2 regions of the Streptomyces sp. NPDC003027 genome follow, and region 2 is predicted to be linked to the other one. Evidence: predicted binding sites of a transcription regulator. Region 2 holds the regulator's gene; the other holds the start of a gene.
The links. Region 2 encodes HspR, which represses chaperone genes until heat shock. Its sites were predicted from a motif close to TTGAGNNNNNNNNNCTCAA; they were not measured.
Positions count from the first base shown of each region.

Region 1: a site for HspR is predicted at 4,356-4,374, ahead of lon (endopeptidase La). Genes of this name have one in related genera too.

Region 1 is NZ_JBSFTU010000048.1:20,906-42,194, forward strand. Features, by position in the region: gene ACWDX6_RS26410 (multifunctional oxoglutarate decarboxylase/oxoglutarate dehydrogenase thiamine pyrophosphate-binding subunit/dihydrolipoyllysine-residue succinyltransferase subunit) at 1-410, opposite strand, end outside; gene ACWDX6_RS26415 (HAMP domain-containing sensor histidine kinase) at 669-1,757, opposite strand; gene ACWDX6_RS26420 (response regulator transcription factor) at 1,754-2,491, opposite strand; gene ACWDX6_RS26425 (spermidine synthase) at 2,551-3,216, opposite strand; gene ACWDX6_RS26430 (DUF6585 family protein) at 3,431-4,138, shown strand; gene lon (endopeptidase La) at 4,397-6,817, shown strand; gene ACWDX6_RS26440 (lysozyme) at 6,884-7,720, opposite strand; gene ACWDX6_RS26445 (MarR family winged helix-turn-helix transcriptional regulator) at 7,944-8,435, shown strand; gene ACWDX6_RS26450 (hypothetical protein) at 8,512-9,324, opposite strand; gene ACWDX6_RS26455 (nitrate- and nitrite sensing domain-containing protein) at 9,701-12,652, shown strand; gene ACWDX6_RS26460 (roadblock/LC7 domain-containing protein) at 12,649-13,131, shown strand; gene ACWDX6_RS26465 (DUF742 domain-containing protein) at 13,128-13,547, shown strand; gene ACWDX6_RS26470 (GTP-binding protein) at 13,528-14,256, shown strand; gene ACWDX6_RS26475 (styrene monooxygenase/indole monooxygenase family protein) at 14,300-15,535, shown strand; gene ACWDX6_RS26480 (NlpC/P60 family protein) at 15,526-16,812, opposite strand; gene ACWDX6_RS26485 (hypothetical protein) at 16,889-17,170, opposite strand; gene ACWDX6_RS26490 (FG-GAP repeat domain-containing protein) at 17,299-19,365, shown strand; gene ACWDX6_RS26495 (TetR/AcrR family transcriptional regulator) at 19,413-20,153, opposite strand; gene ACWDX6_RS26500 (AurF N-oxygenase family protein) at 20,184-21,119, opposite strand.
Region 2 is NZ_JBSFTU010000008.1:103-7,412, reverse strand. Features, by position in the region: gene clpB (ATP-dependent chaperone ClpB) at 1-2,076, opposite strand, end outside; gene ACWDX6_RS08500 (pyridoxamine 5'-phosphate oxidase family protein) at 2,172-2,585, shown strand; gene ACWDX6_RS08495 ((2Fe-2S)-binding protein) at 2,724-3,041, opposite strand; gene ACWDX6_RS08490 (hypothetical protein) at 3,038-3,280, opposite strand; gene ACWDX6_RS08485 (helix-turn-helix transcriptional regulator) at 3,413-4,393, shown strand; gene ACWDX6_RS08480 (hypothetical protein) at 4,396-4,863, shown strand; gene ACWDX6_RS08475 (heat shock protein transcriptional repressor HspR) at 4,932-5,390, opposite strand; gene dnaJ (molecular chaperone DnaJ) at 5,395-6,582, opposite strand; gene grpE (nucleotide exchange factor GrpE) at 6,655-7,308, opposite strand.

The DNA of each region.
Region 1 (21,289 bases), on a different contig from region 2:
GCCGGGGCGGGGGCCTGAGCCTTGGCCGGGGCGGGCGCGGCCGGAGCGGCGGCGGCCGGCTTGGCGGGCGCCGGAGCCGGTGCGGCCTGAGCGGGGGCCGCCGGTGCGGCAGGCGCGGCCTGTGCGGGGCCCGCCTGCGGCGCGGCGGGCGCGCTCGGAACCGTCGGCGTGGCCGGCGGGGTCGGGGTGGCTCCGGCCGCCCCCGCGGCGGCGGGAGTGTCCGAGGAGCCGGGCTTGTAGTCGGCGAAGAAGTCCCACCAGGCACGATCGACCGAATTCGGGTCCTGGAGGTACTGCTGGTAGATCTCGTCGACGAGCCACTCATTGGCGCCGAAGGCGGTCGCAGGGTTCTGACCCTGCCCGTCTTGGTCGGTGGAGATGCTCGAGTTACTGGGGGACTGAGACGACACGGCGGTAACCGCCCTCTTCCGCTTCACAAGGTGATGGACAGCGGAAATAAAGGCTACGCCTCCCTGGCCGAGAGGTGCAGGCCGGGCACTCCAACGTCGCGCAAGTCACACTTGACGAGGTGTTTCGGGGCAGGGAATGGCGGGAAACAAGCGTGGTTCTGCCCTCTCCCGGGTAGGGGAGACGGGGGTTGCGACCCCCGGGGGCTCGCATCCCTGACCACGTACACGGAGAACGTGTCCTTCCGGTTCGACCCTACGTCAATCCCGTGCCGGAAAGCTGCCCGGAAGGGTGACCTGGATCCGGCAGCCGCGTGATGATTCGGCCACTCCGATCTCCCCGCCGTGCAGATCCACCGCCCAGCGGGCGATCGCCAGGCCGAGACCCGTACCGCCGTCGCTGCCCGGACCCGACTGGGCCGGCACCGATCCGCGGTTGAACCGCTCGAAGACCGTGTGCCGCAGCGCCTCCGGAATGCCCGGCCCCTCGTCCTCGACCTCCAGCGCCAGCGAGTCCGGCCACGGGCCGCGCCGGGCCCGTACGGTCACCCGGCCGTGCGCGGGCGAGTGCTTCACCGCGTTGTCGATGAGGTTGGCCATCACCTGGTGCAGCCGCTCCGCGTCCGCGTGCGCCGTCAGCTCGGGCGGCGACACGTCCAGGTGCAGATGGACGTCCGTACGGTTGTGCAGCCCGGAGCTGGAGGTGAGGCCGCGCTGCGAGGCGGCCAGATTGGCCTCCCGGAGCACCCCCGACAGATACGGCCACACCTCGAAGCGGCGTGTCCGCAGCGCGACGACACCGTTGTCGAGACGTGACAGGTCGAGCAGCGTCTCCACCAGGCGGCCGAGCCGCTCGGTCTGCTTCAGCGCCGTCCGCATCGTCTCCGGATCGGCCTCGGAGACGCCGTCGACGACGTTCTCGAGGACGGCCCGCAGCGCGGCGATGGGGGTGCGCAGCTCGTGCGAGACGTTGGCGACCAGCTCCTTGCGGTGCCGGTCGACGGCCTCCAGGTCGTCCGCCATCCGGTTGATCGTGGAGGCGAGGTCGCCCAGCTCGTCGCGGCGGCCCGCACCGCGCACCCGCCGGCTGAAGTCGCCCCGCGAGATCGACCCGGCCACCGTGTTCATCTCGTCCAGCGGCGCCGTCAGGGACTGCGCCACGAACTGGGTGATCAGCAGCGTCGCGATCATCGCGAAGATCGTGATGTAGCGGAACTCGGTGGAGGTCCGGATGGCCACCAGCGCGAGACAGGAGGTCAGCAGGACCGCGCCGACGACCAGTGTGCCCAGCTTGGTCTTGATCGAGATCGATATCCGGCGCCCGGTGCGACCCTCCCGTCGCCGGCTCACGGCGCCGGTGTCTCCAGCGCGTATCCGACGCCGTGGACGGTACGGATCCGCTCCGCGCCGATCTTCCGGCGCAGCGCCTTGATGTGGCTGTCCACCGTCCTGGTGCCGGAGGCGTCCGCCCAGTCCCACACCTCGGCGAGCAGCTGCTCACGGGAGAGGACCGCCCGCGGGGTGTTCGCCAGGCAGACCAGCAGGTCGAACTCGGTCGGGGTCAGGTGCACGTCCTCGCCCCGGACCCGGACCCGGCGCTGCGCGTGGTCGACCTCCAGCTCGCCGAGCCGCAGGATCCCGCTGCGCGGCGTCACCGCCGCCATCGCGGCCCGCTCGACCCGGCGCAGCAGGACGTGCACCCGGGCGGCCAGCTCGCGCATGGAGAACGGTTTGGTCATGTAGTCGTCGGCGCCGACGCCGAGCCCCACCAGCATGTCGGTCTCGTCGTCCCGCGCGGTGAGCATCAGGACCGGGACCGGGCGCTGCGCCTGGACCCGGCGGCAGACCTCCAGACCGTCGAAGCCCGGCAGCATCACATCGAGCACCATCAGATCCGGCTGCCACGCCTCGGCCGCGTCGACCGCGGCCGGGCCGTCGGTCGCCGTCTGGACGAGGAACCCCTCCGCCCGCAGTCGCGCGGAGATCGCATCCACGATCGTCGTGTCGTCCTCGACGACCAGCACCCGCCGCTGCGCGCCCGGAGTGGCCGCCGCACCGTGGTGAGTGGTGTGTGTCTGCTCCATTGCCCTGCCTTGCGTAGCTGATGTCGCTCAGCAGCGTAGAGGCAGCGGCGGCGTCCCGGCTACGCAGGCCGGATGGCGAGGTGCACCACGTCAGGGACGCCCCGGGCAACGGGGATCTCTTCCGTCCGTACCCCGCTGAATCCGGCATTCCGCAAGGAGTCTTCGAAATCGGCGGAGGGCCGAGCGGACCACACGGCGAGGACTCCGCCGGGGTTCAGACGCTCGGCGCAGGCCGCCAAGCCCTCGGCGCGGTAAAGGTTTTCGTTGCCGTCGGTGACGGTCCAGTCGGGCCCGTTGTCGATGTCCAGGCAGAGCGCGTCGTAGCTGTCGGGTGAAGTGCGGAGGTACTCCACGAGATCCGTGTGCAGGATCACGCTGCGCGGATCGGCGAGCGCCTCGCCGGAGAGGGCGGCCAGCGGGCCGGCGCGGTGCCAGTCGATGATGGCCTGTTCCCGCTCGACGACCGCGATCCGCGCCCAGCGCGGGTCCGCCGCGGCGTGTGCGAGGGAGAAGCCGACGCCCAGGCCGCCGATCAGGACGGAGGCGCCGTGGCGCCCGCCGAGTGCGTCCATCGCCGCGTCGATCAGCAGCCGTTCGGAGCGTCCGTCGGAGGTGTCCATCAGGAAGGTGCCGTTGGCGATGATCTCGAAGTGCTCGCCGCGCCGGCGCAGCACGACTTCGCCGTACGGTCCCTCGCGGCGGTCGAGGGTGACGGGGCTCGGCATGTTCACTCGCTCCGATCTCGGGCTCGTCGGGTCGTCCGGCCATCCTCCCGGAGCGCGCGTCTTCGGGACAAACCCGTTACGGCGCCGCCGGTCGGCCGGGTCGCGCGGCCGATGCGCGGGGGCTCGGACTCGCCGCAACAGGGCAACCCTCACCCGCGAGTTGGGCCTCTGTTCTACCGTGGGATCTCCGTCGTCCATCTAGGGGGATCGCCACATGGCAAAGGACGAGATCGAGCACATCCGCAAGGAGCGGCCGCCCGCCTCCATCGCTGCTCTGGCCGCCCGAAGCGGCCTGGACGACTGGATCGACACGTTCGCGACGAAACAGGGCTTCGGGTGGAGGAAGTGGCGGGACTGGAGGCTCTACTTCTTCAAGGGCGGTCTGATCGTCACGGCACCGGACGGCTATACGGCCGCGTACGACTGGGGGACCGTGCGCGTCCTGCAGTACCGCAGGACCATCAACGGCGGCGCCGCGGAAGCCTGCTCGACGCTGATCGACCCGGCGGGGAGCGCCCTGAACATAGGCTTCGGCAGACCTCCCTTGCTCAAGTCCGAGAAGACGGCCCTCGGTGTCACCTCGTGGGTGAACGGCGCCGGGTTCCTGTACCCGCACGTATGGGGTGACCACATCCAGGAGTGCGTCACCCGTGCCCAGCTGGCCGGGACGGTCACGCGCATCCAGCGGGGCGAGAGGGTGGGCTTCGGCCCCTACACGGTCGATCAGCAGGGCGTCTCGGACAAGAAGTACTCGGTCGCCTGGGCGGACCTCACCGAACTGGGCCTGCACACCGGGACCCTGATGTTCAACGGTTCCCAGAGGAGGTCGACGGCTCCGGAGATGTCGAAGGTGTACCAGGTCCCCAACCTCGACCTCTTCATGAAGCTGTGCCGGCATCTGAGCCCCCACCTGAAGGGCTGACCCCTCCACCCTGGAACACCTGACGGGCAGGACCGCACGCACATCGGCCCGTACCGTCCGATCGCCCGCCTCGGCGCGGGCGGGATGGGCCTGGTCCGCCTCGGGCGCTCCGGCATGGGACGTACGGTCGCCGTCGAGGTCGTCCCGTCACAGGAACGGAAGCGGGCGATCGCTCAGAGCGAACGCGCCGCGGGGAACATTCATGGGCTCACAAGCATTGAGTCGGCATAGCTCAACTTGACTGCCGAAGGGGAGATCATGACTGCTGACACCGCCGAGTCGACGGAGTACCCGACGCTCACCCTGCCCGTGCTGCCGCTCGACGACGAGGTCGTGCTGCCGGGGATGGTGGTGCCGCTCGACCTGTCCGACAACGACGTACGCGCTGCGGTGGAAGCCGCCCAGGCCGCCGCGCGCCCCGGGGGCGGCAAGCCGAGGGTGCTGCTCGTCCCCCGTGTCGACGGGACGTACGCCGGGACAGGCGTCCTCGGCACCGTGGAGCAGGTCGGACGGCTCTCCGACGGCGACCCCGGCGCGCTCATCCGGGGCCGCGACCGCGTGAAGATCGGCGCGGGGACGACCGGTCCCGGCGCCGCCCTCTGGGTGGAGGGCAGCGTCGTCGAGGAGACCGTGCCCGACCCGCTGCCCGGCGCCGTGACCGAGCTGGTCAAGGAGTACAAGGCCCTGGCCACCAGCTGGCTGAAGAAGCGCGGCGCCTGGCAGGTCGTGGACCGGGTCCAGCAGATCGACGGTGTCTCCGCGCTCGCCGACAACTCCGGCTACTCGCCCTTCCTCACCGTCGAGCAGAAGGTCGAGCTCCTGGAGACGGCCGACCCGGTCGCCCGCCTCAAGCTCGCCACCGCGCAGCTGCGCGACCACCTGGCCGAGCAGGAGGTCGCCGAGACCATCGCCAAGGACGTCCAGGAGGGCGTGGACAAGCAGCAGCGCGAGTTCCTGCTCCGGCGCCAGCTCGAGGCCGTGCGCAAGGAGCTGCGGGAGCTCAACGGCGAGGCGGAGGGCGAGGAGTCCGACGACTACCGCGCGCGCGTGGAGGCCGCCGACCTGCCGGAGAAGGTCCGCGAGGCGGCCCTCAAGGAGGTCGAGAAGCTGGAGCGGTCCAGCGACCAGTCCCCGGAGGGCTCCTGGATCCGCACCTGGCTCGACACCGTCCTCGAACTGCCGTGGAACGAACGCACCGAGGACCGGTACGACATCCAGGGCGCGAAGGGGGTCCTCGACGCCGAGCACGCCGGCCTGGAGGACGTGAAGGAGCGGATCACGGAGTACCTCGCCGTGCGCAAGCGGCGGGCCGAGCGGGGCCTCGGCGTGGTCGGCGGCCGGCGCGGAGGCGCCGTGCTCGCGCTGGTCGGCCCGCCCGGTGTCGGCAAGACCTCGCTCGGCGAGTCCGTCGCGCACGCGATGGGACGGAAGTTCGTCCGCGTCGCGCTCGGTGGCGTACGCGACGAGGCGGAGATCCGCGGCCACCGCCGTACGTACGTGGGGGCCCTGCCCGGCCGGATCGTACGGGCGATCAAGGAGGCCGGGTCCATGAACCCGGTGGTCCTGCTCGACGAGATCGACAAGGTCGGCTCCGACTTCCGCGGCGACCCGGCGGCGGCCCTGCTCGAAGTCCTCGACCCGGCGCAGAACCACACCTTCCGTGACCACTACCTGGAGGTGGAACTCGACCTGTCCGACGTCGTCTTCCTGGCGACGGCGAACGTCCTGGAGTCCATTCCGGAGGCGCTGCTCGACCGGATGGAGCTGGTGCGGCTCGACGGGTACACGGAGGACGAGAAGATCGTCATCGCCCGTGACCATCTGCTGCCGCGGCAGCTGGAGCGGGCGGGCCTGGAGCCCGGCGAGGTCGTCCTGGAGGAGGCGTCGCTGCGGAAGCTGGCGGGGGAGTACACCCGGGAGGCGGGCGTCCGCACCCTGGAGCGTTCGATCGCGCGCGTGCTGCGGAAGGTCGCGGCACAGCACGAACTGGGCGACCGGGAGCTGCCGTTCACGATCACCCCGGACGACCTGCGGGGCCTGATCGGGCGCCCGCACCACGTGCCGGAGTCGGCGCAGGACCCGGCGGAGCGGCGCACCGCCGTCCCCGGCGTCGCGACCGGCCTCGCGGTCACGGGCGCGGGCGGTGACGTCCTCTTCGTGGAGGCGTCGCTCGCCGACCCGGAGACGGGTGCGGCGGGACTGACCCTGACCGGCCAGCTGGGCGACGTGATGAAGGAGTCGGCGCAGATCGCCCTCTCCTTCCTGCGCTCGCACGGCGCGGAGCTGGAGCTGCCGGTCACCGGTCTGAAGGACCGCGGCGTGCACATCCACTTCCCGGCGGGCGCGGTCCCGAAGGACGGGCCGAGCGCGGGTGTCACGATGACGACCGCGCTGGCGTCGCTGCTCTCGGGCCGCCTGGTCCGTACGGACGTGGCGATGACGGGTGAGGTGTCGCTGACGGGACGGGTCCTGCCGATCGGCGGCGTCAAGCAGAAGCTCCTCGCCGCGCACCGGGCGGGCATCACGACGGTCGTGATCCCCAAGCGCAACGAGGCCGACCTGGACGACGTCCCGGCCGAGATCCTCGACAAGCTGGAGGTCCATCCGGTCACCGACGTCCGCCAGGTGCTGGAGATCGCCCTCTCCCCGGCGGAGGTCCCGGTCGGGGTGGCGGCGTAACGGCCGGACGACCTACGGCCCCCCGGGTGTGCCGCGCACCCGGGGGGCCGTCGGACGGGCGGAGGCTCAGCCGTTGGCCAGGGCCTGGACGCGGGAGAGGTCGCCGTTGAAGTGGTTGTGGTCGCCGACCGTCGGGCCGGTCGAGGTGTACTGCCACATCGTGTAGTACGGCCAGCCGGCCGGGAGTTCGCCCACCGTGGAAGCGTACCGGGCGATCCACAGCGGGCTGGTCGAACCGAAGCCGCTGTAGTTGCCCGTGCACTGCTTCCACCAGCTGGTCGCCGTGTAGATCACCGGGTCACGGCCCGTCCGGTACTTGTACCGGTTCACGAAGTCGCGGATCCAGGCGACCATCCCGGACTGCGTCTTGCCGTAGCAGGTCGCGCCGTACGGGTTCCACTCCATGTCCAGCGCACCGGGCAGCGTCTTGCCGTCCCGGGACCAGCCGCCGCCGTTGTTCACGAAGTAGTCGGCCTGCGCCGCGCCCGTCGCCGTGTCGGGCGTGGCGAAGTGGTACGCGCCGCGGATCATGCCCACGTTGTACGAGCCGTTGTACTGCTGCGGGAAGTACGGGTTCTTGTAGTAGGTGCCTTCCGTCGCCTTGACGTAGGCCCACTTCACCCCGCTGTTCCACAGGGTCGACCAGGCCACGTTGCCCTGGTGGCTGGAGACGTCCACTCCCTCGGTCTGGGTGGCCTGGATCGAGATGCCGCCGGGCTTTCCGCCCTGGCCGTCGTGCTCGGGCACCCCCATGCCCATCCAGGCGGAACCGCGGGCCGGCACCTGCCGGGCGCCGCGGTCGCCGGCGGCGGTCGCCGTGCCGGAGAGGGTGACGGGCAGGAGGAGGGCCAGGGCCGCGAGCGCGACGCCGGCGAGGGTCTTTCCGGATCTGTGCACGGGCATTGCGTGCCTCCGAAAGGCTCGGTGGGAGAGCGAGGTCGGCATGTCCTGGTGTGGACATGTCAGCGAAGACGCCGGGGCAGACGCTACGCACGTAGACCGGTGCGGCGGAAGGGGGCCTGGGTGCTGCCGTTGGTCTACTCCTGCGAAATACTGGTGGAGCTGCGGCGATGGACCGCGGTGAAAGAAAGTTTCAGCGGCCGGAAAGCGCGCGAGGGGTGCTGACGTGCACGGAAGCGGTACGGGAAGCGAAGGCGACCCCACCACGCCGACCACGCGAAGTGGTGTGGACCAGGAATTCCTGGCCCTGGAACGGGAACTGGCGGTCTTTCTGCGCCGCGCCCGCGCCCAGTCCGGCGAGATGGCCCGCGAGGTCCACCCCGAACTGGAGCCCGCCGCGTACGGACTCTTCGTCCGCCTCGACGACGCGGGGCCGCAGCGCGCCACGGACCTCGCCGGCTACTTCGGTGTCGGCAAGGCGACCATGAGCCGCCAGCTGCGCGCCCTGGAGGACCTCGGCCTCGTCGCCCGCGACCCCGACCCGGCCGACGGGCGCGCCTCGCTCGTGCGGCTCACCGAGGAGGGCAAGGGCCGCTTCCGGCGCGTACGGGACGCGCGACGCGGGCGGTACGTCCGCAAGCTCGCCGACTGGGACCGCGGCGAGGTCGCCGAACTGGCCCGGCTGCTGCACCAGCTGAACGCACGCGCGGAGAGCTGAGCCGCCGGGACGAGTCTTGTCGAGGCGCCGGGACGAGGCCTGCTGAGGCGCCAGGCCCCGTCTTCGCGGCCACGGCCTAAAGCTCCGCGTACACCGCCGTCGCGTCGTCGTGGCGCTTCCAGCGCCGCAAGCGGCCCGCCGCGTCCCGCGCCTTCGGCCCCCGGGCGCCCCGATCGCCGCGCGCCTCCAGCGCCCGTACGCGGCGGAGCAGCCCGTGCGCCCCCTCGTTCCGAAGCAGCCGGAAGCAGTCCGACCAGTCGCCCTCGCCGAACAGCTCCACCCAGCGCCCCGCGCCGTCCGTGAGCGCCGCCAGGGCCCGTACCGACGAACGGGCCGTCGTGCCGGTCACCGCGTGCCCCGCCACCGCCGGGTCGGCCGCGGCCGTGAAGAAGCCGCCCTCCTGGTTGCGCAGCAGATCCGTCGCCTCGACCGAGCGCAGGGTCTCCGGCGAGACGTGGTCCAGCCGGTCGTCGAGCACGGCCCGTACCGCCCCGTCCGGCGCCTCCAGGAGCAGGACGGCGTCGGACAGCACCAGGTGCTCCACCCGCTCCTCGTTCCAGCGGGCCATCGCGACCGTCGCCTGCGGAGTGCGTACGTGAGAAAGGTCACAGCTCTCGCGGTGGGCGTCCGCGGTGCGCCCGATTGCCAGCGACAGGATCTCGGGCAGCGTCATCTCGCGCCGAGAACTGGACAGTTCGGTCAAAGCTCCGCCGAGGCGCGAGGTGAACCAGGGGACGCCGTGCACACATCCGTCGTCCCCGGGGGGCGGGGTGACCCCGTCGAGCACCACCACCGTCCCGCCTGCGCCGGAGGCGGGCAGAGCTGCGGCTGCCCAGTCCTCGTTGGGGCGTTCGGAGGTGCCGGGGAGGGTGGCCGCTTCGGTGCGCATGAACCCCAGTCTGCCCCCGCCCGCATCACTCCTTCACAACCCCTCCAAACGGCCGGATATGGCCTGTACCAAGCCCTGCGAGGTGGGGGCGGAAGGCGGAACGGAGTCCTCCGCGAAGCTGCGGGCGGGCATCTTGCCAAAGCCCACGCGGAAGATCCAACCGGCGCCGCCCAGAGGCCCGCACCGGCCTCCCGGGGAAGTTGTTCGCCAACTCAGGAGTGTTGTTCACTCGTTCGGGTGGCGGAGCGGCCGATGCGCGTCCCCTTCCCAGAAGCGCTGGAATGGTCGGAAGCCGTACCAGGGGTGGGGGCGCTCTTTCATGTGACCGGTCGTCACCTCTGCTTCATGGGTGGACGAGTCGAGAATGCGAGCACCGGTGCAGAAGAAGCGGCCTCGGAGCAACAACGGCACGCGGAGCCAGAGCCCCGGTGACCCGTTGACCACGGGCGACGCCACGGGCCGCGGCACCGCTGACACCCCCGGAGCCCCCGGCAGCGAAAGCGCCCGCGGCGCCGACGGCCCGACCGGAGCACCCGCCGGCGACCGCACCCCGGGCGCCCCCGGTACCCCCGGCACTGCGGCCGTCGCCCCCGGTACCGCGAGCACGGCCGCCGCGCCGCCCGCCCGCCGCTCCCGGCGGGTCCGCAACCGCCTGATGGCCGGTGTCGCCCTCGTCGGCGTCACCGTCCTCGCCGCCGGCGCCCCCGTGATCCTCACCGCCTCCGGCGAACTGGCCGACTCCCAGCGCCTGGTCACCCTCGCCGAACTGGACCGCCAGGCCGTCACCCTCGCCCACTCCCTCGCCGACGAGCGCGACGAGGTCGTCGCCTACATCGCCGCGGGCCGGGACGAGCAGACCGGCGACAGCGAGGACCGGCGGCAGATCACCAACGCCCGCTCCAGCCGCGTCGACCGCCAGATCGACGAGATCCGCCCCGCCGCGCCCACCGAGCTGCGCCGCGACCTCGCCGGCCTGCCCTCCCTCCGCCGCACCGCCCTCACCGGCGAGGGCACGGCCCTGGAGGCCCACAAGGCGTACTCGGACGTCATCGCCAAGCTCCACGCCCTCGCCGAGGAGCTCGCCGAGAAGACCCCCGCCCGGGCCGCCGAGGCCACCCGGGCCCCCGCCGCCCTCGGCCGCGCCGTCGAGCAGGCCTCCGCCGGCCGCGGCCTGCTCCTGGCCGCTCTCGCCGTCCCGGAGCCGGAGTCCACCGGCACGTACTACGACCCCGTCACCGGTACGTACGTCGCGGCCGACGCCGACGGCGCGGAGGAGGCGGCCCGCACGCGGGACGCCCTGGCCGCCGCCGCCCAGCAGGCCCGGGTCCGCGAACTCGGCGCCCTCGCCGACTTCGACCAGGCCGCCACCGCCGAGGGCCGCGACTCCCTCGCCGCCACCGTCACCGGCCCGGACGTCAAGAGCGCCGAGCGCTATCTGACCCGTCTGACCGACCAGCCCCAGCTGAGCAAGTCCGAGCGGAAGACCGACCCGGACAAGCTGGAGGCCGCGCTCTCCGCTCGCATCGAGCAGATGCGGGGCGTCGAGTCCGCCCTGGCCACCCAGCAGGTGGAGCGGTTCGCCCAGCTCCGCGACGACGACGTCACCGCGCTGGAGGTACGCATCGCCTTCCTCGGCGGCTGCCTCCTCGTCGCCATCGGCATCTCCACCTATGTCGCCCGCAGCCTGACCCACCCCCTGGCGGCGGTGCGCATCGGAGCGGCCCGCCTCGCGGCCTCCCCCGAGACCGAGGAGCCGGTCCGCTTCACCGGCCGCAACGACGAGTTCGCCCAGGTCGTACGGTCCCTCAACACGCTCCACGGCAAGCTGGCGGCCCTCGCCGTCCGCACCGAGCGGCTCGACGGCGAGCGCGCCGACCTGGCCGGGGCCCGCGACGCCCTCGCCACCGAACTCGCCGCGCAGCGCGCCGAGCTCCAGGGCCACACCGCCCGGCTCACCGCCGAGCTCGAACGGCTCCGGAACAGCGTCCACCACACCTTCGTCAACCTCTCCCTGCGCAGCCTGGGCCTGGTGGAACGCCAGCTCGGCGTCATCGAGAAGCTGGAGGAGCGGGAGCAGGACCCGGAGCGGCTCGCCACCCTCTTCAAGCTCGACCACATGGCCACCGTCATGCGCCGGCACAGCGAGAACCTGCTGGTCCTCGCCGGGCACGAGCACGTCCACGGCCACCCGGGCCCGGTCCCGCTCGTCGACGTGGTGCGCGCGGCCGTCAGCGAGATCGAGCGGTACGAGCGGGTCACCATCCAATCGCTTCCGCCGCACGCCCAGGTCGCCGGGTTCGCCGCGGACGACCTGAGCCACCTGCTCGCCGAGCTCCTGGAGAACGCGACCGCCTTCTCACCGCCCGACGCCCAGGTCCAGCTCTCCGGCTGGCTCCTGGAGTCCGGCGAGGTGATGCTCTCCGTCCAGGACGAGGGCATCGGCATGACCGAGTCCCGGCTCGCGGAGCTCAACGCGCGCCTCGCCGAGGCCGACCCGGCCGGTGTCGAGGGGGAGGGGCTCGGCATCCGGGTCACCGCCCTGCTCGCCGCACGGCACGGCGTACGGGTGGAGTTGCGGGAGCAGAAGCAGGGCGGCATCGCGGCCGTCGTCGTGCTGCCGCTGCCGCTGCTTCCGACGGCCCCGCCGGCCACCGCCACGCCGACCGTGCCCGTCGGGGGCGCCGCCCCGGCCCTGAACCTCCCCGGCTCGGTCGCCGAGGCGAACTCCAACACGCTGCCGTCCCGCACCCGCGACCCGCTCGTCGAGGCGGCGGAACAGGCCATCGCGGCGGCGGACGAGACCCCCGCCGAGACGCTGGACCCCGAGCGGGAGGCGGCGGGGAACCCGGCCGAGACGACCCTGCACGTCCGTCTCCCCGACCCGCCGTCCGAGCCGGACACGCACGAGCGCGCCGCGGAGGAACCGCCGCACGCGGACGCCGAGGCGGACGCGCACGCGGACGCCCAGGCCGAACCCCACGCGGACTCGCAGCCGGAGCCGGAGACGGACGACGGCCTTGAGCCGGACGACCTCCCGGCGCCCGACGACCTCCCGGCGTCCGACGACCACCCGGAGGCCCAGCGGGTCACCGACAAGGGCCTGCCCAAGCGCACACCCCGGATAGTCCGCCCGGCGGACGGCCCGGCAGCCCCCCGCAAGGGTGGTGTGGACGCCGAAGCCCTGCGTCGCAGGCTCGGAGGGTTCCACCGGGGCGCCCAGGAGGGCCGCCGGGACGTGGAGGCCGAGATCGAGGCCGTACAGACCACACGTACCGAGGCACGTACCGAGGAGATGACGGGGGACACAGTCGAGGAGGCACGCAGTTGACTGCGACCGGAACATTCGGACTGAGCACAGAAGCCCGTAACCTGCACTGGCTGCTGGGCAACCTCGTCGAGGAGGTGCCAGGCGTGCGCTCCGTCGCCGTGGTGTCCTCCGACGGGCTGCTCCTGCTGTCCTCCGACCCCGCCCAGAGCGGCACACCGGAGGAGGTCCACCGCGCCACCGGCCCCAAGGGCTCCAGCGCCGATCTGGCGACCATCGTCTCGGGCATCGGCAGCCTCACCATCGGTGCGGCCCGGTTGATGGACGGCGGCGGGGTCAAGCAGACGATGGTGGCCATGGAAGAGGGCAGCGTCTTCGTGATGTCGATCAGCGACGGCTCGCTGCTCGGCGTCCACGCCACGCCCGACTGCGACATGAGCGTCGTCGCCTATCACATGGCGCTCTTCGTCGGCCGCGCCGGACACGTACTCACCCCCGAACTCCGCAGCGAGCTGCGCAAATCGATGGAGAGCGCCCAGTGACGTCCGCCTCCCACGCCCACTCCGCCAGGCTGCCGGTCCGCGGGGAAGGCCGCCGCCCGGCGCGCGTGCGCCCGTACTCGCTCACCGGCGGCCGCACCCGCTTCGGCCACGTCCTGCTCGTCGAGACCTTCGTGGCCGCGCTCGAAGCGCCGCCCGCCCGCAAGGTGATCACGGACGGCGGGCCCGGCGCCCGCGGCCTCATGCCGGAGATGCGGGCGATCGTCGAGATCTGCCGCCGGATGCGTACCGTCGCCGAGATCTCGGCGCTCCTGAAGATGCCGTTGGGTGTCGTCCGAGTGCTGCTCAGCGACTTGGCCGACCAGGGAAAGATCCGTGTGTACGGGACCGGTCACGCCACCGGCCAGCCCGACCGCGCGCTCCTCGAAAGGGTGCTGAGTGGACTCCGTCGCCTCTGACGTCTCCGCCGTCTCCGAGTCTCCGGTCCTCTCCGGAATCCCCCCGCAGCCCGATCCCGAGCCGCGGACCGCGTTTGAGTCCGAGGCCGAGTCCGAGGCCGAGGCCGCGAGGGAGCCGCGGGCCGAGGACGGCGCCCAGGACTGGCAGCTGGACCACACCCGGGCGCCGATCGCGACCAAGGTCGTGGTCGCGGGCGGTTTCGGCGTCGGCAAGACGACCTTCGTCCGTGCGGTCTCGGAGATCACCCCGCTCCAGACCGAGGCACTGATGACGCAGGCCAGCGAGGAGACCGACGATCTCTCCGCGACGCCCGACAAGCTCACCACGACCGTGGCCATGGACTTCGGCCGGATCACGCTCGACAAGGACCTGGTCCTCTACGTCTTCGGCACGCCGGGACAGCAGCGGTTCTGGTTCATGTGGGACGACCTGGTGCGCGGCGCGATCGGCGCGATCGTGCTCGCCGACACCCGTCGGCTGACCGACTGCTTCCCCGCGCTCGACTACTTCGAGAGCTGCGGGCTGCCGTACATCGTGGCCGTCAACCACTTCGAGGGCACCGAGCGGTTCGAGGCCGAGGACGTCCGGGAGGCCCTGACGGTGCCCCCGCACGTACCGGTCGTGATCATGGACGCGCGCAAGCGGTACAGCGTGATCGAGTCCCTGCTCGCGATGGTCGCGCACGCGCTCGAGGCGACTCCCGGATAACGGCCACCCCCGCACAAAGCTGATCATTCGTTAGGAACCCGCCATGCGGAAGATACTCATCGTCGGGGCCGGCCAGTCCGGTCTCCAGCTCGCCCTCGGACTGCAGTCGCAGGGGTACGAAGTCACCCTCATGTCCAACCGCACGGCGGACGAGATCCGGACCGGCCGGGTCATGTCCACCCAGTGCATGTTCCACACCGCCCTGCAGCACGAGCGCGACCTCGGGATCAACTTCTGGGAGTCCCAGGCCCCGCAGATCAAGGGCCTCGGCGTCTCCGTCGCCGCCCCCGACAGCTCCCGCGCCATCGACTGGGTGGGCATGCTCGACGGCTACGCCCAGTCCGTCGACCAGCGCGTGAAGATGGCCGGCTGGATGGAGACCTTCGCCCAGCGCGGCGGCCAGCTCGTCATCCACGGCGCCGCCGTCTCCGACCTGGACTACTTCTCCCGTGCCTACGACCTGGTCCTCGTCTCGGCCGGCAAGGGCGAGCTGGTCTCCATGTTCGGCCGCGACGCCGCCCGCTCCCCGTACAGCGAGCCGCAGCGGGCACTGGCCGTCGCGTACGTCCACGGTCTCGGCCCGCGCCCGGAGCACCCCGACTTCGACGCCGTCCGCTGCAACCTGGTCCCCGGCGTCGGCGAGCTCTTCGTCATGCCCACCCTGACGAACTCCGGCCGCGCCGACATCCTCTTCTGGGAAGGCGTCCCCGGCGGCCCCCTCGACGCCTTCCAGGGCGTCAAGGACCCCGCCGAGCACCTGGCGCTCACCCTGGAGCTGATGGAGAAGTTCACGCCCTGGGAGTACGCGCGCGCCACGAAGGTCGAACTGACCGACGCGAACGGCACCCTCGCCGGCCGCTACGCCCCGACCGTCCGCAACCCGATCGGCCGCCTCCCCGGCGGCGGTCTCGCCCTGGGCGTCGCCGACGTGGTCGTCGCCAACGACCCGATCACCGGCCAGGGCTCGAACTCGGCCTCCAAGTGCGCGGCCGCCTACCTCGCCGCCATCGTCGAGAACGGTGACAAGCCCTTCGACGAGGCCTGGATGCAGGCCACCTTCGACCGCTACTGGGACACCGCGCGGCACGTCACCAAGTGGACGAACGCGATGCTCGGCGTCCCCCCGGAGCACGTCCTGAACCTGATCGGCGCCGCCGGCCAGCTCCAGCCCGTCGCCGACCGGTTCGCCAACGGCTTCAACGACCCGGCCGACTTCGAGAACTTCTTCTACGAGCCCGAGAAGACGGCCGCCTACCTGGGCGCGGTCGCTCAGGGCTGATCGAACCCCTCGTCCGCGCCGTCCGTGGCTCCCGCCGGGAGCTCGGGCGGCGTGTACGTGTCCAGGGGGGCGGCTCCGGGGTCCGGGCGGACCGCGCCGAGCAGCGGGTTGGCGGCGATCGGGGAGACCTTGACCCGCCCGCCCGGTCGCGGGGCGTGCACGACCAGGCCCTTGCCCAGATAGATCGCCACATGGGTGGCCTCGGGGAAGTAGACCACGAGGTCGCCGGGGCGCAGCTCGCTCAGCGACACCTTCGGCAGCGTCCGCCACTGCTCCTGGCTGGTCCGCGGGATCGCCCGGCCGGCGCTCTGCCAGGCCTGTGAGGTCAGCCCGGAGCAGTCGTACGACTCCGGCCCCTCGGCGCCCCACACGTACGGCTTGCCGATCTGCCGCACCGCGTACCGCAGGGCCTCGCCGCCCGCCCGCGAGGGGGTGCGGGGGCCGTCGAGGGCACCGGAGCCGAGGAGGTCGCGCTGGGCTCCGGCGGTCTGGGTCCGCTCCAGCTCGGTCAGCCGGTCCAGCTGAGCGGAGGAGAGGGAGGCGAGCAGCCGCTCGACCTCCTTCAGCCGGGCCTGGACGTCGTCGCGCTGCTTCTTCTGCCGCTCGGCGAGCGTCCGCTGCCGGTCCAGCGCCTTGCGCGAGGCGCTCGCCAGCGCGTCCGCCGTCTTCTCCGCGCTTTCCAGGCCGCTGACGGCGGCCGCCCGGTCGCGGGCGGCGCGGACCATCAGATGCCCCTGGTCGAGGGCGTGCCGGGGGTCGCGGGCCAGCAGCAGCTGGAGGTACGGGGGGACCTCCGAGCGCCCCTGGTACTGCTGCCGGGCGAGCCGCCCGGCGGCGTCACGGCCCTCGGCCAGTGCCTTGCGGGCGGCGGTGAGCCGGGCGGTGAGCTTCTTGGTGTCGGCGGTCTGGAGCTTGAGGGCCTCTTCGGTGGCGTTGTAGGTCTCGGTGGCCTGTTCGGCCTGCCGGTAGAGGGTCCGGAGCCGGGTGAGGAGAGCGGCGACGGAGTCACCGCCGGAGGGTGGAAGCCACGCGGCGTCGTCGTCGGCGTCGACTTCGTCGGTGCCCTCGGCGTCCGCTTCTTCGGCCTCGACGTCTTCTTCGGCGGTCTCGGCCTCGTCGGCCTCTTCGGCGGTCTCGGGCTCTTCCGGGCCACCGGTCTCCGGGGCCTCCACCGGGGGGTCGGCCGGGTCGTCGGCGGTGGCCGCCGGAACCCCCGCCAGTGCCGTCGTCGCGGCGAGCACCCCCGTGCAGACCGTGCGCAGAAACCGTCCTGACACGTCATCACCTCCACGGAGATAATGACGTACCTAATGATGTGATTAACGCACTAAGGGGTGTTTCGGCCCCCGTGGCTCACTCGTCCGGCGGCGCCGTCGGCTTCGACCACGGCCACTTCAGCTCGCGGCGCTCGCGCCCGCCGGGGGCGTACTCGTAGACCCAGCCGCTCTGGATGCCGAGCCGTTTGGTGTGCCCGGCGGGCTCACGGCGGTAGGCGTGGACGGTCGGCGGCCCGCCGCCGGCGTCCGGGACCGGCACCTCGTACCACTTCGGCGGATGCCCGGTGGGTCCGACGAGGACGGACAGGACCTCGCCATCCAGCGGGCCGCCACGGAAGGGTGTGTTCTCGCTTCTCACCCCACCAGTCTCTCCCCTGCCGTCTGTCCGAGGTGGCAACGACCGTTACGCGCGAAGGCTGTTGACGGAGTTTTCAGGCATCCGTATGGTTGACCCCGCCGACTTCTCTCCTTCTTCGATGGGTGCCCATGCGCAGATCTCTACGCCGCTCAGGTCTCGCCCTCGCGGCTCTCGCCGCCGTTGCCGCCACCGTCATCGCGCCGCCCGCCGCCGCGGCAGACCAGCCCGTCGCATCCGGCTCGACGGTCGCCCGGCCTCTCACGCCCGTCACCGGCTCCAAGGCGAGCCTCGACTACAAGGACCTCACCGGCCTCGCGGACACGGTCGCCCTGGCCCCGGTCGGCATCGAGACGGTCCGCGCGACCTCCCACCGTGTCGGCCGCGCCTCCTGCTTCACGGACCCCGGCGACGAGGTCCTCAACTCGGGCTCCCAGGGCTTCTGCTGGGATGCCGAGGACACGAACACCACGGATTGGATGCCGCAGGGCGTCACCAGCAACACCACCCCCTACGCCCCGGTCGACGGACGCAGGATCGTCATCGCCTCCTGGTATAAAGGGGAGTGGGTGGACGGCAAGTGGGTGAAGAATCGCGCTTCCCGTATCACCCTCGCCGACGCCACGGACCGCAACAACATCCGGTACAGCCACGTCATGCTCGTCGAGCCCACGGGGAAGGGCTCGTTCCAGAGGCTGAAGACCCATGCCGACGCCGCCGTCTGGTACAAGAACCGGCTGTTCATCGGCAGCGGTCAGGGCTACTGGGTCTTCGACCTCGACAGGTTCTGGAAGGTGGACGCCTCGCGGTCGCACATGGGCCTGGGGCCGGACGGCGTCTTCGGCGCGGAGAACCACACCTACGTCCTGCCGGTCGTCGGCAAGTACCACAACGACGGCAAGAGCATCCAGAACCCCGACGGCACAACGCGGGCGTGCGGAACGACCTCGGAGTCGGACGTTACCGAGACGCCCTGCCACGCCGGGGCCTCTCTCGACCTGAGCGGTCCCGAGCCCGCCCTCGTCAGCACGGAGAACCTGCCCCGCGGTGCCAAGCCGTTCGTGGGCTACGGCGGCACGATCGCCCGCTGGCCCCTCGACCCGGCCAGCGGGCTGCTGAAGAGGGACGGTGCCGGCACGCTCACCACGTCGGCCGCCGCGGTGCTGACCTCGCCGATCCTCGGAGCCCAGGGCGTCGTGTCCCGCAACGGCACGTACGTCATTCCCGCCCCGTGTCCCGAGTACGTCGACGCGAGCGTGGACCCGAACGCCGTGGCGATGAACGGCTGCATCTACCGGGCGCTGCCCCATCAGCCCGTCCAGCTGTGGAAGCGCACCTCCAAGCACATCGAGAACGTCGCGTACGATCCCGCCCGCGACGAGCTGTGGATCAGCAACGAGCACACCGACCGCGTCCTCGAGCGTGTGCCGTGGCCTCGGTTCGGCGGACCGCTGCGACTGATCACGGACGCCGGCGACATCACGGGCGACGGCAAGGGCGACCTGCTCGCCGCGGACCACGCGGGTGAGCTGTGGAGGTACGACGGCGACGGCAGCGGCGGGTACGGCCGGCCCGCCCACCTCGGCGGTGGCTGGAGCGCCATGACCAAGCTGGTCGGCGGCGGCGACCTCGACCGGGACGGCATCCCCGACCTGCTCGCCGTCGACAACGAGGGAAGGCTGTGGCGCTACAGCGGCAACGGATCCGGCGGACACACCGCTCCCCAGCTCCTGGGCGGCGGCTGGAACGGGATCCGGCTCATGGCGAACGGCGGAGACGTGACGGGTGACGGCAACCCGGACCTCTTCGCCGTCGGCACCGACGGCCGTCTGTACCGCTACGACGGCAACGGCGCCGGCGCGCACGCCCCGCGCAAGGACCTCGGCGGCGGCTGGGGCGTCTACAGCCGGATCGTCGGAGCCGGAGACCTCACGTCCGACGGCAAGCCGGACCTCCTCGCCGTGGACGGCAGCACGCAGCACATGTACCGCTACGACGGCAACGGCGCCGGCGGCCACGCGGCGCCCGTCGACCTCGGCGGCGGGTGGACGGCCTTCGACGCACTCGTCGGGGTGGGCGACCTCAGCGGCGACGGCAAGGGCGCCCTCCTCGCCCGCAAGGCCGTCGACGGCGGCTTCCTGCTCTACGCGGCGGCGGGCAACGGCACGTTCGCCCCACCCCGCCCCTGGTCCTTCTGACCGGACGCGGTGAGGCCGCGCACCCCGCCCCCTCCCCGGCCGAGGGGTCAGACGAGGTGCGCGGCCTGGTCCACCACCGGGAGGACCCGGCGGACGAGTGAACCGACCGGGCCCCCGGCCCGTTCCTGGGCCAGGAGACGGCCGACGACCGCCGCCGTCTCCTCGTCGCTCGCCGCCGTCGCCGCGAGCAGGGCGACCAGATGGTCGACCAGCCAGTCCCGCAGCGCGTCGGCCGGGGGCTGCTTCTCCTCGTCCAGCCAGATCAGGGAAGCCGCCTCCACGGCCGCTATCCACGTCCGGACCATCATCCGCAGCCGGGGCCCGGGCCGACCGACGCCCAGGTGGACGAGGATCTGCTCGGCCGCGGCGCGCCGCACCTCGTCGACGATCGCCGTGGTCCGGGAGGTCTCGGCCACGCTGCCGCCCCGCAGGAGCGCGCTGAACCCGGCGTCGTGCTCGTCGACGAAGGCGAGATACCGGTCGAGGACCCGGGCGAGCCGCTCGGTCGCCGGCCCCACGGGCGGCTCGGCGAAGCACAGCTCCAGCTCATCGGCCGCGGAACGCAGCGCCGCCTCGTACAACTGCTGCTTCCCGCCGGGGAAGTAGCGGTACACGAGCGGTCGCGAGACGCCGGCCGCCTCGGCGACGTCGTCGAGGGAGACCTCGTCCGGCGCCCGGTGCGCGAACAGCGTCAGGGCCGCGCCGAGGAGCTGGATCCTGCGCTCCCCGACGCTGAGCCGGCGGTACGCGGGCGGCGCGGGCGTGGCCGGCGTGGCAGGACTGGTCATGCCACGCAGCGTAACTCCGCAGGGCGACACTCAGGCCAGCAGTCCGGAGGACTTCCACAGTCGGCGCCCGGGGCCCCGCAGCACGCCGATGTCGTCGAGGAAGTCGGTCAGCCGCTTGGCGCCCGACTGCATGACCTCACGGCGGTGTCCGCTCGCCTTCACCTGGGCGACCGCCTCCCGGCGGTCCAGGCCGACGTTCTCGTACACCCCCGGGTTGATGAAGCAGACGGAGAAGACGCGGGCCGCCTCGCCGCAGCTGAGCCGGGTGAACTCCTGCTCCCAGCGGGGCGCGGTCACCATCTGGCGCCGCAGCTCCTCGCGGGCGTACCGCACGTGCCGGGCCTCCTCGACCACGTGGATGCGGGTGACGCCGCGCACCAGCGTCTGGACGCGCTCGTCCGGGAAGGTCAGGCGCTGCATCCAGTCGAGGATCTCCTCGCCGAGGAGCGTCGCGGCGAAGGATCCGGGGGTGGTGGAGACGGTCTTCAGCACGCGCGCGAGGTTGTGGTAGACCCGCGGCACGGGGTAGCTCGGCGCGCCACCCTTCTGGATCATCCTGGCGAACATCATCGAGTGCCGGCATTCGTCGGCTATCTCGGTGAGCGCGTAGCGCACATGGCTGCTGGTGACCGACTTGTCGTAGATATGCCGGACGAGCAGCTGCATCAGAATGATCTCGAACCAGATGCCGAGCGAGGCGAGCGACGCGGCCTCGTGACGGGCGAGGTCCATCCGCTGGTCCTCGGACATCCGCTTCCACAGCGGGGTGTCGTAGAGGGACACCAGCTCCGGTGGCCAGAACCACTTGCCCTCCTCGACCGGTGCGTCCCAGTCGAGTTCGGTCTCGGGGTCGAAGGAGTGCTTGAGGGAGGACTCGAGGAGCCGCTCGGCGACCTGTTCCCGGTCGCGGAGGGGGCCGAGGGCGTCCCGGAGGAGGGTGAAGTCGTGCTCGGTCGAAGCGGTCATGACGGTGGGGCACCTCGCTGTGCTCGCAGTCTGGTTACCGGAGGTCACCCCTTATGAGACTGCGCGTCAGTAAGCCCGTCAATCCCCTGTGCGCGACTTGTTGACCCCGTGTCTACCAAGGTGTGAGCTGGAGGGCGGCCCGCTCAACGGCGCGGGTGAAGAGTGAAGGA
Region 2 (7,310 bases):
GTCGAAGACCTCCGGGTGCGCCTTCTCCACCTCGTCGAGCAGGACCACGCTGTACGGCCGGCGGCGCACCGCCTCGGTGAGCTGGCCGCCCTCCTCGTAACCGACGTAGCCGGGAGGCGCGCCGACCAGCCGGGCCACGCTGTGCTTCTCGCCGTACTCCGACATGTCGATGCGGACCATGGCCCGCTCGTCGTCGAAGAGGAAGTCCGCGAGCGCCTTCGCCAGCTCCGTCTTGCCGACACCGGTCGGGCCGAGGAAGAGGAAGGAGCCGGTGGGCCGGTCGGGGTCGGCGATGCCGGCCCGGGTGCGGCGCACGGCGTCGGAGACGGCCTGGACGGCCTCGGACTGGCCGATCAGCCGCCGCCCCAGCTCCTCCTCCATGCGCAGCAGCTTGCGCGTCTCGCCCTCCAGGAGGCGGCCGGCCGGGATGCCGGTCCAGGAGCCGACGACGTCCGCGATGTCGTCCGGGCCGACCTCGTCCTTGACCATGGTGTCCCGGGCGGCCTCCTGCTCGGCCTCGCTGGCCGCCTCCAGCTCCCGCTCGAGCGCCGGGATCTCGCCGTACAGCAGCTTGGAGGCGGTGTCGAAGTCGCCGTCGCGCTGGGCGCGTTCGGCCTGGCCGCGCAGCTCGTCGAGCTTCTCCTTCAGCTCACCGACGCGGTTGAGGCCCTGCTTCTCCTTCTCCCAGCGGGCGGTCAGACCGCGCAGCTCCTCCTCCTTGTCGGCGAGGTCGCGGCGCAGCTTCTCCAGCCGCTGCACGGAGGAGGGATCGCTCTCGTTCTTCAGTGCCAGCTCCTCCATGCGCAGCCGGTCCACGGCGCGCTGGAGCTCGTCGATCTCGACGGGCGAGGAGTCGATCTCCATCCGGAGCCGGGAGGCGGCCTCGTCGACGAGGTCGATGGCCTTGTCGGGCAGGAAGCGGGAGGTGATGTAGCGGTCGGAGAGCGTGGCGGCCGCGACGAGCGCGGAGTCGGCGATCTGGACCTTGTGGTGGGCCTCGTACCGGCCCTTGAGGCCGCGCAGGATCGCGATGGTGTCCTCGACGCTCGGCTCGGCGACCAGGACCTGCTGGAAGCGGCGCTCCAGGGCGGGGTCCTTCTCGATCCGCTCGCGGTACTCGTCGAGGGTCGTCGCGCCGACCATGCGCAGCTCCCCGCGGGCCAGCATCGGCTTGAGCATGTTGCCCGCGTCCATGGCGGAGTCGCCGCCGGCGCCCGCGCCGACGACGGTGTGCAGCTCGTCGATGAAGGTGATGATCTGCCCGTCGCTCTCCTTGATCTCGGAGAGGACGGTCTTCAGGCGCTCCTCGAACTCGCCGCGGTACTTGGCGCCGGCGACCATCGCGCCGAGGTCGAGGGCGACCAGGCGCTTGTTCTTCAGGGACTCGGGGACGTCGCCCTTCACGATCCGCTGGGCGAGGCCCTCGACGACGGCGGTCTTGCCGACGCCGGGCTCACCGATGAGGACGGGGTTGTTCTTGGTGCGGCGGGAGAGCACCTGGACCACGCGCCGGATCTCCTGGTCGCGCCCGATGACGGGGTCGAGCTTCCCCTCCCGCGCGGCCGCCGTGAAGTCCGTACCGAACTTCTCCAGTGCCTTGTACTGACCCTCCGGGTCGGGTGTGGTCACCCGGCGCCCTCCCCTGATCTTCCGGAACGCGTCGAGCAGGCTCTTCGCACTCGCCCCCTGCTGGGCGAGGACGTCGCCCGCCTGTCCGCCCTTCGCCGCGATCCCGATGAGCAGGTGCTCGGTGGACAGGTAGTCGTCCCCGAGCTCCTTGGCGCGCTCGGCGGCATCGGCGATGACGGCGAGCAGCTCACGGTTGGGCTGCGGCGGCGCGACCGTGGAGCCGGTCACGCTGGGCTGGGCGGCGAGCAGCCGCTCCGCACCGGACCGTACCGCGGCCTGGTCGGCCTCGACGGCGGCGAGCAGGTCGGTGATGTTCTCGTTCTCCTGGCCCGCGAGCAGCGCGAGGAGCAGATGCGCGGGGGTCAGATCGGGGTGCCCGTCGGTCACGGCACGGCTGGTGGCCGCGTTGAGGGCGTCACGGCTCCTGTTGGTCAGTTCGGCGTCCACGTGCGGTCTCCTCCTGTCAGGCGCTGTCGCTCGCGTATGACTCATCCAGCGTACACAAAGTTGAGTCCATTCCGCTCAAGGGTAGGGTTCGCGACATGGCGACCGACCCCAGGAACCCCAGCGACTCGTACCTCGGCTTCTGGCGCGAGTACCACATGTGCACCCTGACGACACCCCGCCCGGACGGCACCCCGCACGTGGTGGCGGTGGGCGTGACATACGACCCGGAGGGCGGTGAGAACGGGCTGGCGCGGGTGATCACCAACAAGCACAGCCACAAGGTCGCCAACGTCCTGGCGGCGGGCCCGCAGGGGGCGCGGGTCGCGGTCTGCCAGGTGGACAAGGGCCGCTGGGCGACCCTGGAGGGCGTGGCCCGGATCCGCACGGAGGCGGAGGCCGTCGCCGACGCGGTCGAGCGCTACGCCGCCCGCTACGGCCGCACACCCTCCCCGAACCCGGACCGGGTGGTCATCGAGATCGCGCTGACCCGGGCGATGGGCCGCGCGTAGCGGTCGCGTCCGGGCCGGGCCGGTGGGGCCGTACGGGAAGTGCGCGGACAGCACAGCGGCGCCATCGCGTTTCAGGTCCGCGATGGCGCCGCTGTGTGGGGGTAGTACCTGAGCGATCTACAACGACGGGGGAACCGCTCAGGCACTGCGGGGGGTGGCGGTGATGGTTTCGGACTCGACCAGCTGATGGTCGCGCTGATCGAGATTGACGAAAATCATGCCGTACCGGATGGCACAGCGGACGGGCTGCGGGGCGCCACGAGGCCGCCGCAGACACCGGTAGGCGCGGATGTCCTCGTCCTCACCTCGCGTGATGATGATCGGCTCACCGAAGAGGGTGACCATCAACGAATCGCCACTGTGCGGCACAGCCGTGACGAGGTCGATGAAATGCCACCCGGAGCGGTACGCCGTCGCCATCTCGCGACGGAAGCGAGAGTCGTCGGGAACGTTCATGCGCCCACGGAGGACCAGCCGGGGTCGTTCACCGCGGCCGGCGCCACATGCCAGCCCGGGTCGCCCAGGGCAGTGGTCACGAGCGCCGGCTCGGAGTGCCAGCCGGGGTCGGCAGGAGCGACCCGCGTGTTCGCCCGCTCCGAGTGCCAACCGGGATCCTCGACCGCCCCCAGCGCTCCCACTGTGGCAGCCGCGATGAAGGCGACTCCGGCCACTGCGCGTATGAGCTTCTTCATCATCACCGAGCAACCTCACTTGAAGGCAACGTCTCTTTGCGACCCCCGCGACTAAGACGATGGCTTACTCTCTCCTCTTCCACCACCAAACCCATGCATCATGTTCCTGAGATGCAGGAGCCTGGGGGTGTACGAATGCAGAAACAACCGGACGAAACCGGTCACCCTCATTCGCATGCAGAACTGTGCAAGGCAGGCGCGGACCTGTACGCGAGCGCCTTGCGCACAGGACGAATACCCCGGTCAGAGGCGGCGGAGACGCCCTGCCTCCTCGATCTCTCGCTCCTCCACCCGGATCCGGACGACGCCCAGTGGCTTCGACCGGTGCCGCCCTCCTCGGCGCTGGCCCAGCTGTTGCAGCCGATCGAGCGGGACATCCTGGAGCGCCGGCGGCTCGCGGTCGCGCTCTCCGACGCGTTCGAGCCATTCATGGCGATCAGCGCCCAGGAGCAGCCCGCCACCCACGCCATCACGGTGCTCGAAGGCATCGGCAGGATCAACGCCACCCTGGACCGCGTGGTCGCCAACTGCAGCCAGGAGCTGCTGACCGTCCAGCCCGGCGGCGGACGCCCCGCCCACGCCCTGAGCGAGGCGCTCAAGCGGGTGTCGCCGCTGCTCGGGCGCGGCATCCGGATGCGGACGCTCTATCAGCACACCGCGCGCCACACCGAACTCACCCTCGCCTACCTCGAACACGTCGGACCGGAGGTCCAGGTCCGCACCCTCGAGGAGATCATCGACCGGCTGATCATCGTCGACCGGGAGGTCGCCTTCATCCCGGCCCGGAGCGACCGCCAGGTGGCCCTGGAGCTGCGCCACCCCGGTCTCGTCGCCTACCTCGTCGGCGTCTTCGACCAGTTCTGGCAGCTGGCCGTGCCGATCAAGGAGGAGATCCCCTACGACATCAAGACCGACGACATCAGCGGAGTCCAGCGCTCCATCGCCAAACTCCTCGTCGCGGGCCACGTCGACGAGGCCATCGCCCGCCGCCTCGGCATGAACGTCCGGACCTGCCGCGCCCACATCGCCAAGCTCGCCGCCGCCCTCGGCAGCGGCAGCCGCGCCCAACTCGGCTACCTCATCGCCAGGTCCGGCATCCTGGAGCAGGAAAACTGACCTTGTACGTCCAGATCGACCTCGACGGCCCCGCCGGAACCCTGCGCGTGACCGGTCCCCACCTGCCGACCGTGGAGCTCGTCCGCGCGCCCGGCACCCCGGTGAACCGGCTCATCCCGATCGGGACCCGCGACCGTACCGCCCTCACCCTCACCGTCGACGGGCGCCCCGCCCGCATCCGGCCCGCGCGGGGCCGGTTGCTGCGGTGGTCGTACCGGGTCGACGTCCGGGTCGACGGGGCGCGCTACCGCCTGGTGCCCAGCGGGTACGACGAGAGCCGGCTGACCCGCGACGGCCGGAAGATCGGCACTCTGCGGTGCTCCGGCGACGGTCGGGTCGTCGACGACTGGAAGCCCGGCGCGGCCCCCCGCGACCGGGCCGTCGGCACGGCCCTGGCCGCCGCGTTCGGGACCGGCGCCTCACCCTGGTGGGAGACGGTCGGGGACATCGTCGGCGAGCTCATCCCGTAGTCCGGGGCGACGGCGAGGCCCCCTCCGCAGGAAGCGGAGGGGGCCTCGTCGCGTACGGGAGCAGCCCGCTACTCGACGCCGGGCCGCTTGGGGCGCCAGACGACCAGGGCGCTCGCCTGCTGCACATCCGTGTACGGCACCAGGTCGCGCCGGTACGAGGCGTGCACCTGGGCCTCGCGCTGACGCAGCGTCGCCGCCGCGCCCTCGACCGCCGCCGACAGCTCGGCGACCCGGGCCTGCAGCGCCGCGACCTGGTTCTCCAGCTCGATGATGCGCTTGATGCCCGCCAGGTTGATGCCCTCGTCCTGCGACAACTGCTGGACGGTGCGCAGCAGTTCGATGTCACGGGCCGAATAGCGCCGGCCACGCCCGGCCGTGCGGTCCGGGGAGACCAGGCCGAGACGGTCGTACTGGCGCAGGGTCTGCGGATGCAGACCCGAGAGCTGTGCCGCCACCGAGATGACGTACACCGGCGTCTCGTCGGTCAGTTCGTACGGGTTGCGGCTGCGCCCCGGTCGGCTGTCCATCGCGTCAAGCTCCCTTCGCGGCCTGGAAGAGCTCTGCCCTGGGGTCCTCGCCCGCCGTCGCCTCGCGGTACGTCTCGAGGGCTTCGCGGGCCTTGTCGTCCAGTTCCCTGGGCACCGCGACCTCCACCGTCACCAGCAGATCGCCGCGCGTGCCGTCCTTGCGGACCGCGCCCTTGCCACGGGCGCGCATCGTACGGCCGTTGGGCGTACCGGCGGGCAGCTTCAGTGTCACCGCCGGGCCGCCCAGGGTCGGCACCTTGATCTCGCCGCCGAGCGCCGCCTCGTCGAAGCTGACGGGCACGGTGACGGTGAGGTTGTCGTCCTTGCGGCCGAAGACCGGGTGGGCGTCGACGTGGACGACGACATAGAGGTCGCCGGCCGGGCCGCCGCGCTCGCCCGGGGTGCCCTTGCCGCGCAGCCGGATCCGCTGGCCGTCGGAGACACCGGCGGGGATGCGGACCTGCATGGTGCGGGAGGACTTGGCCCGGCCGCTGCCCTTGCAGACCTCGCAGGGGTTCTCGGCGATCAGGCCGCGTCCCTTGCAGTCCACGCACGGGTCGGTGAGCGAGAAGGAACCGCTCCCGCCGCGCGAGACCTGGCCGGTGCCGACACAGGTCGGGCAGACGCGGGGCGTGCCGTTCTTGTCGCCGGTGCCCGAACACGTCTTGCAGGGCTGCTGCGAGGACATCCGCAGGGGAACGGTGGCGCCCTCGATGGCCTCGGTGAAGCTGAGCGTCACCTCGGACTCGATGTCCTGGCCGCGGCGCGGCTGCGTCCGCGTGCCCGGACCGCCGCCCGCGCCCCGGTTGAACAGTCCGCCGAAGACGTCCCCGAGACCGCCGCCGAACCCACCGGCGCCGGGCCCACCGGGGCCCTGGGCGCCGCCGAAGAGGTCACCCAGGTCGAAGTTGAACGTGCCGCCCGCGCCGCCGGGTCCGGCCCTGAAGCCGCCGTTCCCGAAGAGCGCGCGGGCGTCGTCGTACTCCTTGCGCTTCTTGGGGTCGCCGAGGACGTCGTTCGCCTCGGAGATCTCCTTGAAGCGCTCCTCCGCCTTGGTGTCACCCTTGTTGGCGTCCGGGTGGTTCTCGCGGGCGAGCTTGCGGTACGCCTTCTTGATCTCGGCGTCCGTGGCGTCCTTGGGGACGCCGAGGACCTTGTAGTAGTCCTTCTCGACGAAGTCCTTCGTGCTCATCGGCGTCCCTCCTCCCGGACGATCATCGCGCCGGCCCGCGGGGCACGCGTCCCGGTCCTCCGTCGGACCAGGTCACGCACTTTCCTCGGGCCCACCGCTCTCCTCGTCGGCCGTCTTCTCTTCCTTCGCGGCCGGCGTCGCCCCGGGCTGGGGCTCGGCCACCGCCACGCGCGCGGGCCTGATGGTCCGCTCGCCGATCCGGTACCCCGGCTGCAGGATCGCCACGCAGGTCGTCTCGGTGACGTCCGGCGCGTACGAGTGCATGAGGGCCTCGTGGATCGTCGGATCGAAGGGCTCGCCCTCCTTGCCGAACTGCTGCAGACCCATCTTGGCGACGACGGTCTCCAGCGACTCGGCCACCGACTTGAACCCGCCCACGAGCTCGCCGTGGTCCCGGGCCCTGCCGACGTCGTCGAGCACGGGCAGGAGCTCGGCGAGGAGGTTCGCGACGGCGACCTCCTTGACCGTGACCCGGTCCCGCTCCACACGCCGGCGGTAGTTCTGGTACTCGGCCTGGAGCCGCTGGAGATCCGCGGTGCGCTCGGCGAGCGCGCTGCGGGCCTGGTCCAGCTGGGCCGTCAGACCGGCCGTCTGGCTTACGTCCCCGGCCGGGGCCGCCGAGCCCTCCTCCTGGGAGGGGGCCTCGGCGGCTTCGGCGGCGTCGTCAGAAGCGGCGCCGGAGGGGACGTCGGGCTTCTCCTCGAAGCCCGGGGTCTCCTCCGTCATCA